DNA from 2 places in the Massilia sp. 05N420 genome. Region 1 is predicted to be linked to the other one. Evidence: riboswitches for the same ligand, from Rfam matches in the RefSeq annotation. Region 1 holds a riboswitch; the other holds the start of a gene.
The links. A riboswitch is a leader RNA that binds a small molecule or an ion and turns the genes downstream of it on or off. The one in region 1 is predicted to bind thiamine pyrophosphate.

Region 1 (6,159 bases):
GCAATTAGCCCTAACATTACGCCAACTCGGCCGTATTGCAAATGGGCGCCACGAAAACGTTGTCAGAATGCGAGTTCGGCCGTCAAGTCCTGGTTCACGCGCAGCACGCTGCCGGCGCCTGCGGAAACGATGCAGTTCATGCCAAAACAGATCCCGCCGTCGAGTTTCGGATTGGCGCGGTAGGTCTGCAGGATGTCGAGCGGATCGGGGCCGGGCACGCCGGTGCCCTGGTCGATCGACGGAATCGGGCAGCGCGCGCAGGGTTTCACCGGACGGATCTCGGCCGCGCCGGTGCTGAGGAAGGCCGTGTAGTCCTCTTCGTAGGCTTCCAGTCCCGCCACCACCAGGTTGGGCCGGAAGCGGTCCATCGGCAGGGCCGCGCGTCCGGCCGCGCGCAGGCGGAGGTTCAGGTCGTCGAGCGAGGACTGGCCGATCAGCAGCAGCGGATAGCCGTCGGCGAAGCGGGTCTGCGAAGGCAGGCCGCCGGTCCACTTGACGCTGGTCGGGCGCACCACGTCCTGGCGGAAGCGCACCAGGCGCAGGCGTTCGCGCGCGCCGAGGGCTTCGGTGAACCAGCCGGCGGCGACGTCGCCGCAGTCGGCCGCGCGGACGGCGTCGTCCCAGATCTGCACGTGGCGGACAGGTTCGTCATGCCAGGCGAGCGGCAGCAGCAGGTCGCCCATGCCGGGGCTGCTCACGCGCAGGTTGCCGCCGTCGGGACGCGGCCGGATCAGCGCCATGCGCGGGAATTCGCGCTGGGTCAGGAACTGGCCGGACTCCGTGACCAGCATCCATTCGCGGTCGTGCACGCCATGCGCGGCGAGGCCAGTTTCGAGGAGAGTGGCTTCCCGCACCGACATGCCGGCGCAGGATTTGATCGGGTAGAGGAGCAGCTGGGACAGGGTGGGCATTGCGGCGCTTGAATCGACTTCAGGGCCGCATAGTATCGCACCAAAGCCTGCCGGCTTCAGGACTTTTGCCGGAATGCCGACGCCAGGACCGGGCCGTCGAAGCCGGGTGCATCGCTGCCGTAGAGGGCGTAACGGTACAGCACGGCGGAATAGATGCCGGTCAGCGTGGCGTGCATCAGCACGCAGCCCAAGAAGGCCAGCAGGACGATGGCGGCGAACACGCCCACCGCCACCGGCCCGGCGGCAACCTTCGCCAACAGCATGGCCAGCACGACGGCGCCGGCCAGCAGGCAGAGGTACAGCAGGCTGAAGGCGACGTTCAGGCCGACCTGGCCGGCCACGTTCTCGCCCCAGCTCCGCTTGAGCAGGGCCGTGCTCTCGGAGATCGAATCGAGCGCGCCGCGGTCGCTGGTGGCGATCACCGGCACGACCAGGAAGGTGGCGACCGCCCAGCCGGCGCCGAGCAGGCCGGCGATGAGGCGGCCGATGAAGCCGACCCGCTCCTGGATGGCGCGCAGGATCACGCCGATGGTGGCGGAAATGACCGCATAGCCGAAGATCGTGCCGATGCGGCTGTTGGCGATGCGCAGGCCGTCGCCCAGGGTCGGGCTGCCGCCTTCGAGCCGCATCACGACCGCGCCCACCAGCGCCGTGTTGAAGTAGAAGATGACGAAGTACTGGACCACGTAGAACAGGAAGGCCGTCGAATACAGGCCGCCCTGCTTGACGCCGTCGATCGAGTCCAGGCCGAGCAGCGGCAGCGCGAAGGCGAGCAGCACCAGGAACAGGGCGAGGCCGGAAATGATGGGGAACAGCATCAGGTGCTTATCCTGCCTGAGCACCTGGGCGCTGGCGCCGACGAGGCGGAAACTGCGGCTGAGACGGTCGAACATGGTTTTTCTCCTCGGTGAGTTAGCGGGCGGGGTAGTCGCGCCACGGGGCCAGCTTCTGCGTTACAAAGGCCAGCCATCGGTCGTCGGGATTCGGCCTGCCGCCGGCCATCTCGATCTTCTCGAAGCTGCGCCAGGTCGGCTGCAGCCCGAGAAACACGAGATAGGTGTTGCCGACCACGAAACCAGGGCGCAGGACGCAGTCGGAGCCGTTGATGGTGCGGCCTCCGCCACGCTTCCAGAACGCGGGGTCCCAGTGGTTGTTGAAACTGGTGTCCTTGTCGTTGAAGCCTTCGGGGCCGCCGATCACGGTGAATACCTGCCGGCCCGTCCCCCTCAGCTGCTCCAGCGTCTGGAATCGGTATTCGACCAGGTAATCGCCCAGTGGCGTGGCGCCGATCGCCTGCGCGACAGCCACATCCCCCGCCATCAGGACTTGCTCGTCGGGTGTGACGATCTGTCCGGCCGGCGGTACACGGCATGCCTCGGATGCCGCCGCGTGCAGGGCCAGCAGCGTGAACGCAAGGCTGCGAATGGTCGTCATCTTTTTCATCGTGCGAAGCTTAGCAGGACGGATGGCGCAGAAATGCGCGCATTCTCACGGGCGATACGCACGTTCGATGCGACCACATTGCCATTGTCCCAAAACCCACGTACACTCCGCCCGTCGCCTTTTCATGAGGCGGCAACAACGCTAGGGGTCCTGCGCCATCAACCGCGCGGGTGAGAAATACCCTCCGAACCTGATCTGGATAATGCCAGCGAAGGGAAGCTACAGAGTCCGCGTACGCCCTCGTGCTACGTTTCTTTGCACTCCTCCGCTGGATCGCCGATCTTCAGTGATACAAGGAGTGCACTTGAACGCCGATCCGAAATTCCTGTCCGCCAGCGCCACGGTCGATGCCGCGGCCGTGACGCCTCTTCCCAACTCGCACAAGGTCTACGTGGCCGGCTCGCGTCCCGACATCCGGGTGCCGATGCGCGAGATCCACCAGTCGCCTACACCGGCATCCTTTGGCGCGGAGCCGAATCCGCCGGTCTGGGTCTACGACACCTCAGGGCCCTACACCGACCCCGAGGCGCGCATCGACATCCGCTCCGGCCTGCCCTGCCCACGCTCCGGATGGATCCGCGAGCGTGGCGACACCGTCGAACTGGCCGGTCCCAGCTCGCGCTATGGCCAGGAGCGCCTGCGCGATCCGAAGCTGGCCGAACTGCGCTTCGACCTGCAGCGCAAACCGCGCCGCGCGGCCGGCGGCCGCAACGTCACCCAGATGCACTATGCGCGCAAGGGGATCGTCACGCCGGAGATGGAATTCGTCGCCATCCGCGAGAACCTGCGGCGCCAGGAATACCTGCGCAGCCTCGAAGCCGCCGGTCCGACCGGGAAGAAAATGGCCGCCCTGCTGGGGCGCCAGCATCCGGGCCAGTCCTTCGGCGCTTCCATTCCCGCCGTGATCACGCCCGAATTCGTGCGCGACGAGATCGCCCGCGGGCGCGCCATCCTGCCGGCCAATATCAACCACCCGGAATCCGAGCCGATGATCATCGGCCGCAACTTCCTCGTGAAGATCAATGCGAATATCGGCAACTCCGCCGTCACCTCTTCCATCGGCGAGGAAGTCGAGAAGATGACCTGGGCGATCCGCTGGGGCGGCGACACGGTGATGGACCTCTCGACCGGCAAGCACATCCACGAGACGCGCGAATGGATCATCCGCAACAGCCCGGTCCCGATCGGCACCGTGCCGCTCTACCAGGCGCTGGAAAAGGTGAACGGCAAGGCCGAGGAACTCACCTGGGAAATCTACCGCGACACCCTGATCGAACAGGCCGAGCAAGGCGTCGACTACTTCACCATCCACGCCGGCGTGCGCCTGCCCTTCATTCCGATGACGGCGGACCGGTTGACGGGCATCGTCTCGCGCGGCGGCTCGATCATGGCCAAGTGGTGCCTGGCCCACCACAAGGAATCCTTCCTCTACACCCGCTTCGAAGAGATCTGCGAGATCATGAAGGCCTACGACGTCGCCTTCAGCCTCGGCGACGGCCTGCGCCCCGGCTCCATCTACGACGCCAACGACGAAGCCCAGCTGGCCGAGCTGCGCACCCTGGGCGAACTCACGCAGCTGGCCTGGAAGCACGACGTGCAGACCATGATCGAGGGACCGGGCCACGTGCCGCTGCACCTGATCAAGGAGAACATGGACCTGCAACTGGAACAGTGCCATGAAGCGCCCTTCTACACCCTCGGCCCGCTGACCACCGACATCGCTCCCGGCTACGACCACATCACCTCGGGCATCGGCGCCGCCAACATCGGCTGGTACGGCACCGCCATGCTGTGCTACGTGACCCCGAAAGAGCACCTGGGCCTGCCCGACAAGGACGACGTCAAGGACGGCATCATCACTTACAAGATCGCGGCGCATGCGGCCGACCTGGCGAAGGGCCATCCGGGCGCGCAGATCCGCGACAACGCCTTGTCGAAGGCGCGCTTCGAATTCCGCTGGGAAGACCAGTTCAACCTCGGCCTCGATCCGGACAAGGCGCGCGCCTTCCACGACGAGACGCTGCCGAAGGACTCCGCCAAGGTGGCCCACTTCTGCTCGATGTGCGGGCCGCATTTCTGCTCGATGAAGATCACCCAGGAAGTGCGCGACTACGCGGCCGGCGGCATGCAGGAGAAGGCGGTCGAGTTCATGCGCAAGGGCGCCGAGCTTTATCTCAAGAACTGAGCACAAGGAGTAGCGATGCTGGAGATAGAACTGAACGGCGCCCCGCACGTACTGCCAGGCGCATCCAGCCTGCACGAACTGGTCGACATGCTCGAGCTGTCCGGCCAGGCGCTGGCACTGGCGGTCAACCACCGCGTGGTGCCGCGCGAGCAGTGGCGCACGACCCTGCTGCAGCCGCGCGACCAGGTGGACGTGGTGCGCGCCATCGGCGGCGGCTGAAACTTTACGGAATCGGAGAACACATGAACCAGACCAAGGACCGGCCGCTCGTCATCGCCGGCAAGGAATACAACTCGCGCCTGCTGGTCGGCAGCGGCAAATACCGCGACCTGGAGCAGACCGCGGCGGCCACCGCGGCCGCGGGCGCCGAGATCATCACGGTGGCGATCCGCCGCGTGAACATCGGCCAGGATCCGCATGCGCCCAACCTGCTCGACGCGGTGCCGCCCTCGCGCTACACCATCCTGCCGAACACCGCCGGCTGCTACACGGCGAAGGATGCCGTGTACACGCTGCAGCTGGCGCGCGAACTGCTGAACGGGCACAAGCTCGTGAAACTCGAAGTGCTGGGCGACGAGAAGACCCTGTTCCCCAACATGCCCGAAACCCTGCGCGCCGCCGAGGAGCTGGTGCGCGACGGCTTCGACGTGATGGTCTACTGCAGCGACGACCCGATCCAGGCGCGCATGCTGGAGGACATCGGCTGCGTGGCGGTGATGCCGCTGGCCTCCCTGATCGGCTCCGGCATGGGCATCCTGAATCCCTGGAACCTCTCGCTCATCATCGAGCAGGCCAAGGTGCCGGTGCTGGTCGATGCCGGCGTCGGCACGGCTTCCGACGCCACGGTGGCGATGGAGCTGGGCTGCGACGGCGTGCTGATGAACAGCGCCATCGCGCTGGCCCAGGACCCGGTGCGCATGGCGCGCGCGATGCGGCTCGCGGTGGAGGCCGGCCGCGAAGCGTATCTGGCGGGCCGGATGCCGCGCCGTTTCGCGGCTTCGCCCTCGTCGCCGATGGCGGGACGGCTCATGGGAGTCAAATGAGATGAAACCCTGCGTGCTGGTGTTTTCCGGCCTCGACCCCTCGGGCGGGGCCGGCATCCAGGCCGACATCGAGGCGATTGCGGCCCAGGGTGCGCACGCGCTGCCCATCGTCACGGCGCTCACGGTGCAGGACAACGAGCGGGTGTTCGAGGTGGCGCCGGTGGACGCCGGCCTGCTGACGCGCCAGGCCGCACTGCTGGCCGACACCATGCCGATCCGCGCGGTCAAGCTGGGCATTCCGGGCAATCTCGAGAATGCCGAAGCCATCGCCGGCATCGTCCTGTTGCTGCGCGCCCGTCAGCCGGCGCTGCCGGTGGTGCTCGACCCGGTGCTGGCCAGCGGCCACGGCGATGCCCTCGCGCGTGGCAATGCGCTGGCGGCGCTGGCGCCGCTGCTGGCGGTGGCGACGGTTGCCACGCCCAACCTGCCGGAAGCGGCGGCGCTGGCGCTGTCCGGCTGTCCGCACGTCCTCGTCACCGGCGGCCATGACGATGGAGACGAGGTCGTCAACCGCTGGCACAGCCGCGACGGCATGCGCGAATGGCGCTGGCCGCGCCTGCCCGGCGAATTCCACGGC
Region 2 (6,159 bases), on a different contig from region 1:
ACCGTCGCCGCGAAAGCGCGCGCCTATCTCGAGCAGACGCTCTCCCGGCCGGCCACGATCGACGGCCTTGCCTCGGCCTTGCATATGTCGGTCCGTACCCTCAACCGCCGCTTCGCCGAAGAAGGGACGCACTTCCAGCAGGTGAAGGATGGATTGCGGCGCGACGTCGCGGTGCACCGGCTGACGCATTCGAACACGCCGGTGGCGGCGCTGGCCTTCGACCTCGGATTCGCCGATGCCACAGGTTTTTGCCGCGCCTTCAGGCACTGGACCGGCAGCAGTCCTCTTGAATACCGCAACGGTGCGCGCCGGGCGGATGTCATTCACTATCCCGATTTTCCAGCTCCGGATAGTGCCGGAAGATCCCCTCCTCATTGAAAGGCAGCCGTCGCTTCGATTTCAGATAGGCCGCGATTCGCGGCCGCTTCGCCACCCGCTCGCGCAGCGCGCCGAGCAGAGGATAGCTCGCATCGATCCGCGCCATCGTCGCCGGAAAGGCATAGCGCAGGCCCTCGACCAGCTGGAACAGCGACAGGTCGGCATAGGTGAGCGTGGCGCCGGTCAGGTAGTCCTTCGGCTCCGGCCGCGCAAGGACGCCTTCGAAGTAGTCGAGGAATTTCGGGATGCGCGTCTCGATGAAATCGGCCGAACGGCGCTTCGCTTCCGGACGCTGGTCTTCGTAATACAGCGAGGTCGCGATCGGGTGATGGGTGTCGTGGGTTTCGGCGACCAGGTCGGCGATCGTCAGCTGCAGCTGGTGCACCCATAAGCCACCGGCCTCGTCCGTGGGCGCCAGGCCATGGTGCTGGCCCAGGAAGAGCAGGATGTTCGCCGTCTGGCCGATGGTCAGCCCGCCCGCCCTCAGGAAGGGCGGCGCGAACGATGGATGGTCGGGACCGTCCATCGCCGCCAGCATGCGCGCCATGCCGCCCGGTTCGCGGGCCACGTCGACGTAGTCGACCCCGGCTTCCTCCAGCGCCAGCCGCACGAATTCGCCGCGGCCCTGGATCGTCGGCCAGTAAAAAAGTTCGTACACCATGCGACGCTCCTCATCTTATTCGGGATGACTCAATTATTCATTAGGATTTCGATGTTCGGCGCGGCAATCGTGCTAGTCTTGCGACTGGCAACCTCTGCCTGACAAAAAATCAACAAGAGACATCGTGATCACGAATAAGAAAACCCCAGGGATGCGTTATCGAGCGTGGCGATCTTGACCTGCTTGGCATTTTATTTCCATTGAGCAATATCACCGTGCCGCCAAAGCCGGTGAGCCAAGATAGAACCACCCCGATAATGAATGCCCGGAGCGCACCATGATTTTCGCTCACCTCACCAAGCACTGGATGGCCCGCCGCAGCCAGTACAGCCTGACCTCCTGGATCCTCTGCATCGCGCGCAGCCTGCGCGTGCTGGCCTATATGCGCGACCATCGCGCACTGTGCCAGCTCGGCGTCTACCGCAACCACGTGGCGCTGCCGTCGAACGACGACCCCTTCCACCACCTCAGTCACCGCGACTACCTCATCAAGGGCCTGTCGGCGCGGCGCCGCGTGCAGGCGGTCCTGAGCCACTACCGCTTCGAGGAAACCACCTTCAACGACGCCTACAAGCAGGCCGTCTACGGCGCCCGCTGCCTGCCGCTGTGGCAGATCGATGCCGACGGCAGCAGCTTCATGATCCAGCTCGAAATGGCGTCGCGCAGCAATGCCGAGGGCGACCTGACCCTGGCCCTGGTCGCCGACGGCAAATGCCTGCACCGCCTGTCCTTCAGCTGGCTGGAAGGCCACATGGTCGGCGTCGATGCGCCGGTGGTGCCCTTCATCGCCCGCAACCAGGGCCGCTGGGTCGATTCCGGCGCCGCCTTCGAAGCCTTCGAGCGCGTATTCCCTAACAATTCCCCCAGCTTCTTCTGCTTCGCCGCGATGCAGGGCGTGGCGCAGGCGGTCGRCATCGACCAGGTCGTGGCCATCCGCAGCGAAGATCACATCGCCTACGACCCCGACCCGGAAAAGCACTTCGCCAATGCCTACGACGGCTTCTGGAAAATCCTGGGCGGCGAGGAAATGCCGGGCAAGCGGGGCTACCGGATCGCCCTGCCCTTCTACGTCAAGCCGCTGTCCGAAATGCCGTCCAAGCACCGCAAGCGCGCCGCCCAGCGCCGCGAACACTGGCGCCTGATCTGCGAATCCGCCCGCACGACGCTGCAGCGCCACCTGCTGCATGCCCGCGCCCACGTCGAGCATGCGGCGCCGGTGCTGGAGCCGGCGCAGGTCTGAACTCCGGCGGCGGACCGCCCGCCAACGCGCTTTTCCCGCTTGCGCGATAATCCCCCTCCTCTGCAACCCGAGGGGGATTTTTATTTTGCTTAACTTCGACTTCCACAATCCTACCCGCATCCTGTTCGGCGAGAACCAGATCGAGCACCTGGCGCAGCTGGTCCCTGCCCGCGCGCGCGTGCTGGTGCTGTACGGCGGCGGCAGCATCCGCGCCAACGGCACCTACGACGCTGTGATGGCCGCCCTGGACGGCCGTACCATCTTCGAATTCGGTGGCATCGAGCCGAACCCCAGCTACGAGACCCTGGTCGAGGCCATCGCCGTGGTCAAGCGCGAGAACATCGACTTCCTGCTCGCGGTGGGCGGCGGCTCGGTCATCGACGGCACCAAGTTCGTTGCCGCCGGCAGCCTGCTGGATGCCGACCCGTGGACCATTCTCGAACAGCGCGCAAAGAACGTGAGCGCGGCCCTGCCTTTCGGCGCGGTGCTGACCCTGCCGGCCACCGGCTCCGAGATGAACTCCGGCAGCGTGATCACCAAACAAGCCACGCAGGAAAAATTCGCCTTCATGTCGCGCCTGGTGTTCCCGCAGTTCGCCATCCTCGACCCGACCCGCACCTATACCCTGCCGGCACGCCAGGTCGGCAACGGCATCGTCGACGCCTTCGTCCACATCATGGAGCAGTACATGACGGTGCCGGCCGATGCCAAGGTGCAGGACCGCTTTGCCGAGGGTCTGCTGCAGACCCTGGTGGAAGAAGGTCCGCGCGCGCTGGCCGAGCCCGACAACTACGCGGTGCGCGCCAACCTGATGTGGACCGCGACCCTGGCCCTGAACGGCCTGATCGGCGCCGGCGTGCCGCAGGACTGGTCCACCCACATGATCGGCCACGAACTGACCGCACTGTACGGCCTGGACCATGCACAGACCCTGGCGCTGGTACTGCCGGCCATGCTGCGCGAACGCCGCGATGCCAAGCGGGCAAAGCTGCTGCAGTACGCGGCGCGCGTATGGGGCCTGCGTGACGGCGACGAAGATGCGCGCATCGAGGCGGCCATTGCCCGCACTGAGGACTTCTTCCGCGCAGTCGGCGTGGGTACCCGCTTTGCCGACTATGGCCTCGGCAAGGATGTCGTGCCGGCCGTCGTCGCCGCCCTGGAAGCGCACGGCATGACGAACCTGGGCGAAAGCGGCGAGGTCACGCTGAACGTGAGCCGCAAGGTTCTCGAGCGCTGCGCCTGATGTAGACGCACGGTGGGGTGCGCGGACAGCCGTGCACCCCGCTTTGTTCTGGCAAGCCAGACTGGCACTCGATATCGCCAAAGTTCAATTGCTCATGAACATCGCCTGCATCGCCTGGGGCTCCCCGCGTATCACCGGATGGATGCGCGGCAAGCGCATCGACGCCGTGGTCTGGACCGCCCTGCCCGCCAAATTCGACCGCGCCAGCGGCCGTGCGCCGACGGCCGGGGAAGCCGTCGCCTGGCTCGGCAGCCTGCGCGGCGGCGAGCGCGCCAAGGCCGAGGACTACATCCGCCGCACACCCGCCCACATCGACACGCCCTACCGCCGCCTCATCGAAGCCCGCCTGAGCTGGCGGCCGTTGCGCGAAGCCTACATAACGCAAAGAAGCTGAGCGCCATCCGGCGAGCATTGCCAGACTCGCCACGCTCGCCCGCATCCGTGCTACACTCGCGCCTTCGCTAGGGGTCCTGGAAGCCGATCTGCTTCCGGGTGAGAGATACCCTTCGTACCTGATCTGGATAATGCCAGCGAAGGAAAGCGCAACGCGGTGCCGAACGGCGCCCACTCCAGTTTGCCCTTCCCCGAGCCGGCGCGAAGACGAGCAAACAATGAAACCACAACTGAAGTACCCGATCCTCGCCTGCGCCATCGCGCAAGCCTTCTCCCTCAACGTCCATGCGCAGGAACAGAACGGCCAGCCGATCGCCGAAGTGGTCGTGACCGGCGCCCGCGCCGGACTGGAACGCGCCGCCGTCGGCGGCTTCTCCGAATCCTCGCTGTGGGAAACCCCGGCCTCGATCAGCGCGATCGACCGCACCCGGATGCAGGACCTGTCGATCCGTAATGCCACCGAGGCGATGCGCTACGACGCCTCGGTCAGCGACGCCTACAACGCGGTCGGCTATGCCGAACAGTTCTCGATCCGCGGCTTCGCCCTCGACAACAACTACAGCTACCGCAAGGATGGCTTCGCGATTCCGGGCGACACCCAGATCCCGCTGGAGAACAAGGAACGCATCGAGGTGCTGAAGGGCCTGGCCGGCCTCACCGCCGGCGTCGCCACCCCGGGCGGCATCGTCAACTACGTGACCAAGCGCCCGACCAATACCCCGCTGCGCTCGGCCACCGTCGAAGTGAGCGAGCGCGGCACCCTGTACGGCACGGTCGACCTGGGCGGCCGCTTCGACGACCGCCGCTTCGGCTACCGCATCAATGCCGCCGCCGCCGACCTGCATTCCTATGTGCGCGGCGCCAACGGCGACCGCCAGTTCGTGTCCGGCGCCTTCGACTGGCAGATCAGCCCGGACGCCCTGTTCCAGGTCGACTTCGACTACCAGCACAAGGCCCAGCTCACCGCACCCGGCTATCAGCTGATCCGCAACGAGGTGCTGCCGTCCGGCGTCTCCGCCAGGCTGCTGCTCAATGACCAGCCCTGGGCCCGTCCGGTCGATACCCGCGACACCAATCTCGGCCTGCGCTTCGAGTACAAGCTGGCGGACGGCTGGAAAGCGCTGGTTGCCGCCAACAAGCACTGGTTCAAGCGTAACGACTACACCGCCTTCCCCTACGGCTGCAGCAACGAGGGCGCGGGCTACTATCCGGGCTTCTGCTCGAACGGCGACTACGACGTCTACGACTACCAGAGCGAGGGCGAGCGCAAGACGCCGTGGGGCCTGCAGGCGATGCTGCAGGGCCGCTTCGCCACCGGCGCGCTGCGCCATGAGCTGACCGTCGGCGCCTCGTATTCGGAGCGCCACGACAGCTTCGGCGACTATGTTTACGACCTGGTCGGCTACAGCAATATCTGGCATCCGCTGGACACCCCGCACGCCGGCCCGGACCGCGTCACCGGCCCCGTGTTCGAACGCCGCAGCGACCAGGAGAGCGCGCTGTTCGCCCAGGACATCGTGACCATCACCCCGCAGCTGACCCTGCACGGCGGCCTGCGCTACGTCGAGACCAAGCGCCGCGACTGGGAAGACGACCGTCCGGTCGTGCACACCGCCGGCTACGTGGATAGCAAGGATTCCTTCCTGCTGCCGAGCGTCGCCCTGGTCTACAACCTGAATCGCGACTGGAACGTCTACGGCTCCGTGAGCCACGGCCTGCAGCACGGCGGCATCGCGCCGATGGAAACCTCGAACGAGAACCAGGTGCTGGAACCGGGCCGCTCGAAGCAGTTCGAACTGGGCGCCAAGGGCTCCGTGCGCGGGGTGAACCTGTCGGCCTCGCTGTTCCAGATCCGCCAGGGCCTCGAGTACACGGACCCGAACCGCACCGTGGCCGTGGTGGTCGACGGCGACACCGTGCAGCGCCATCCCTACGTGCGCGGCGGCCGCGAGACCCACCGCGGCATCGAGCTGTCGGCGGACGGCAAGCTGGCTTCCAACCTGCAGGCCGGCCTGTCGCTGATGGCCCTGAACACCCGGCAGGACGGCACCGGCGATCCGACCATCGACGGCAAGCGCGTCACCGACGTCCCCAGCGTCAAGTCGACCGCCTGGATCGAGTACGCCGTGCCGCAAGTGCCCGGCCTGAAGGTCGACGCCAACTGGCAGTACTCGGGCAAGAAGGCCTTCGATGTCGAGAACCGCGTGTTCGTGCCCGACTACCACGTGTTCGGCCTCGGCGCCG

Region 2: another riboswitch for thiamine pyrophosphate. It lies ahead of AC1DIX_RS04915 (TonB-dependent siderophore receptor); the one in region 1 lies ahead of thiC (phosphomethylpyrimidine synthase ThiC).

Annotation. Positions count from the first base shown of each region.
Region 1 is NZ_JBFTMX010000015.1:231,059-237,217, forward strand. It holds gene AC1DIX_RS12285 (MOSC domain-containing protein) at 63-911, opposite strand; gene AC1DIX_RS12290 (DUF6159 family protein) at 968-1,804, opposite strand; gene AC1DIX_RS12295 (hypothetical protein) at 1,824-2,345, opposite strand; TPP riboswitch at 2,488-2,588, shown strand; gene thiC (phosphomethylpyrimidine synthase ThiC) at 2,659-4,539, shown strand; gene thiS (sulfur carrier protein ThiS) at 4,555-4,758, shown strand; gene AC1DIX_RS12310 (thiazole synthase) at 4,782-5,582, shown strand; gene thiD (bifunctional hydroxymethylpyrimidine kinase/phosphomethylpyrimidine kinase) at 5,584-6,159, shown strand, end outside.
Region 2 is NZ_JBFTMX010000006.1:23,854-30,012, forward strand. It holds gene AC1DIX_RS04890 (AraC family transcriptional regulator) at 1-378, shown strand, start outside; gene AC1DIX_RS04895 (glutathione S-transferase) at 320-1,039, opposite strand; gene AC1DIX_RS04900 (DUF535 family protein) at 1,317-2,279, shown strand; gene AC1DIX_RS04905 (iron-containing alcohol dehydrogenase) at 2,365-3,522, shown strand; gene AC1DIX_RS04910 (hypothetical protein) at 3,617-3,916, shown strand; TPP riboswitch at 3,976-4,078, shown strand; gene AC1DIX_RS04915 (TonB-dependent siderophore receptor) at 4,134-6,159, shown strand, end outside.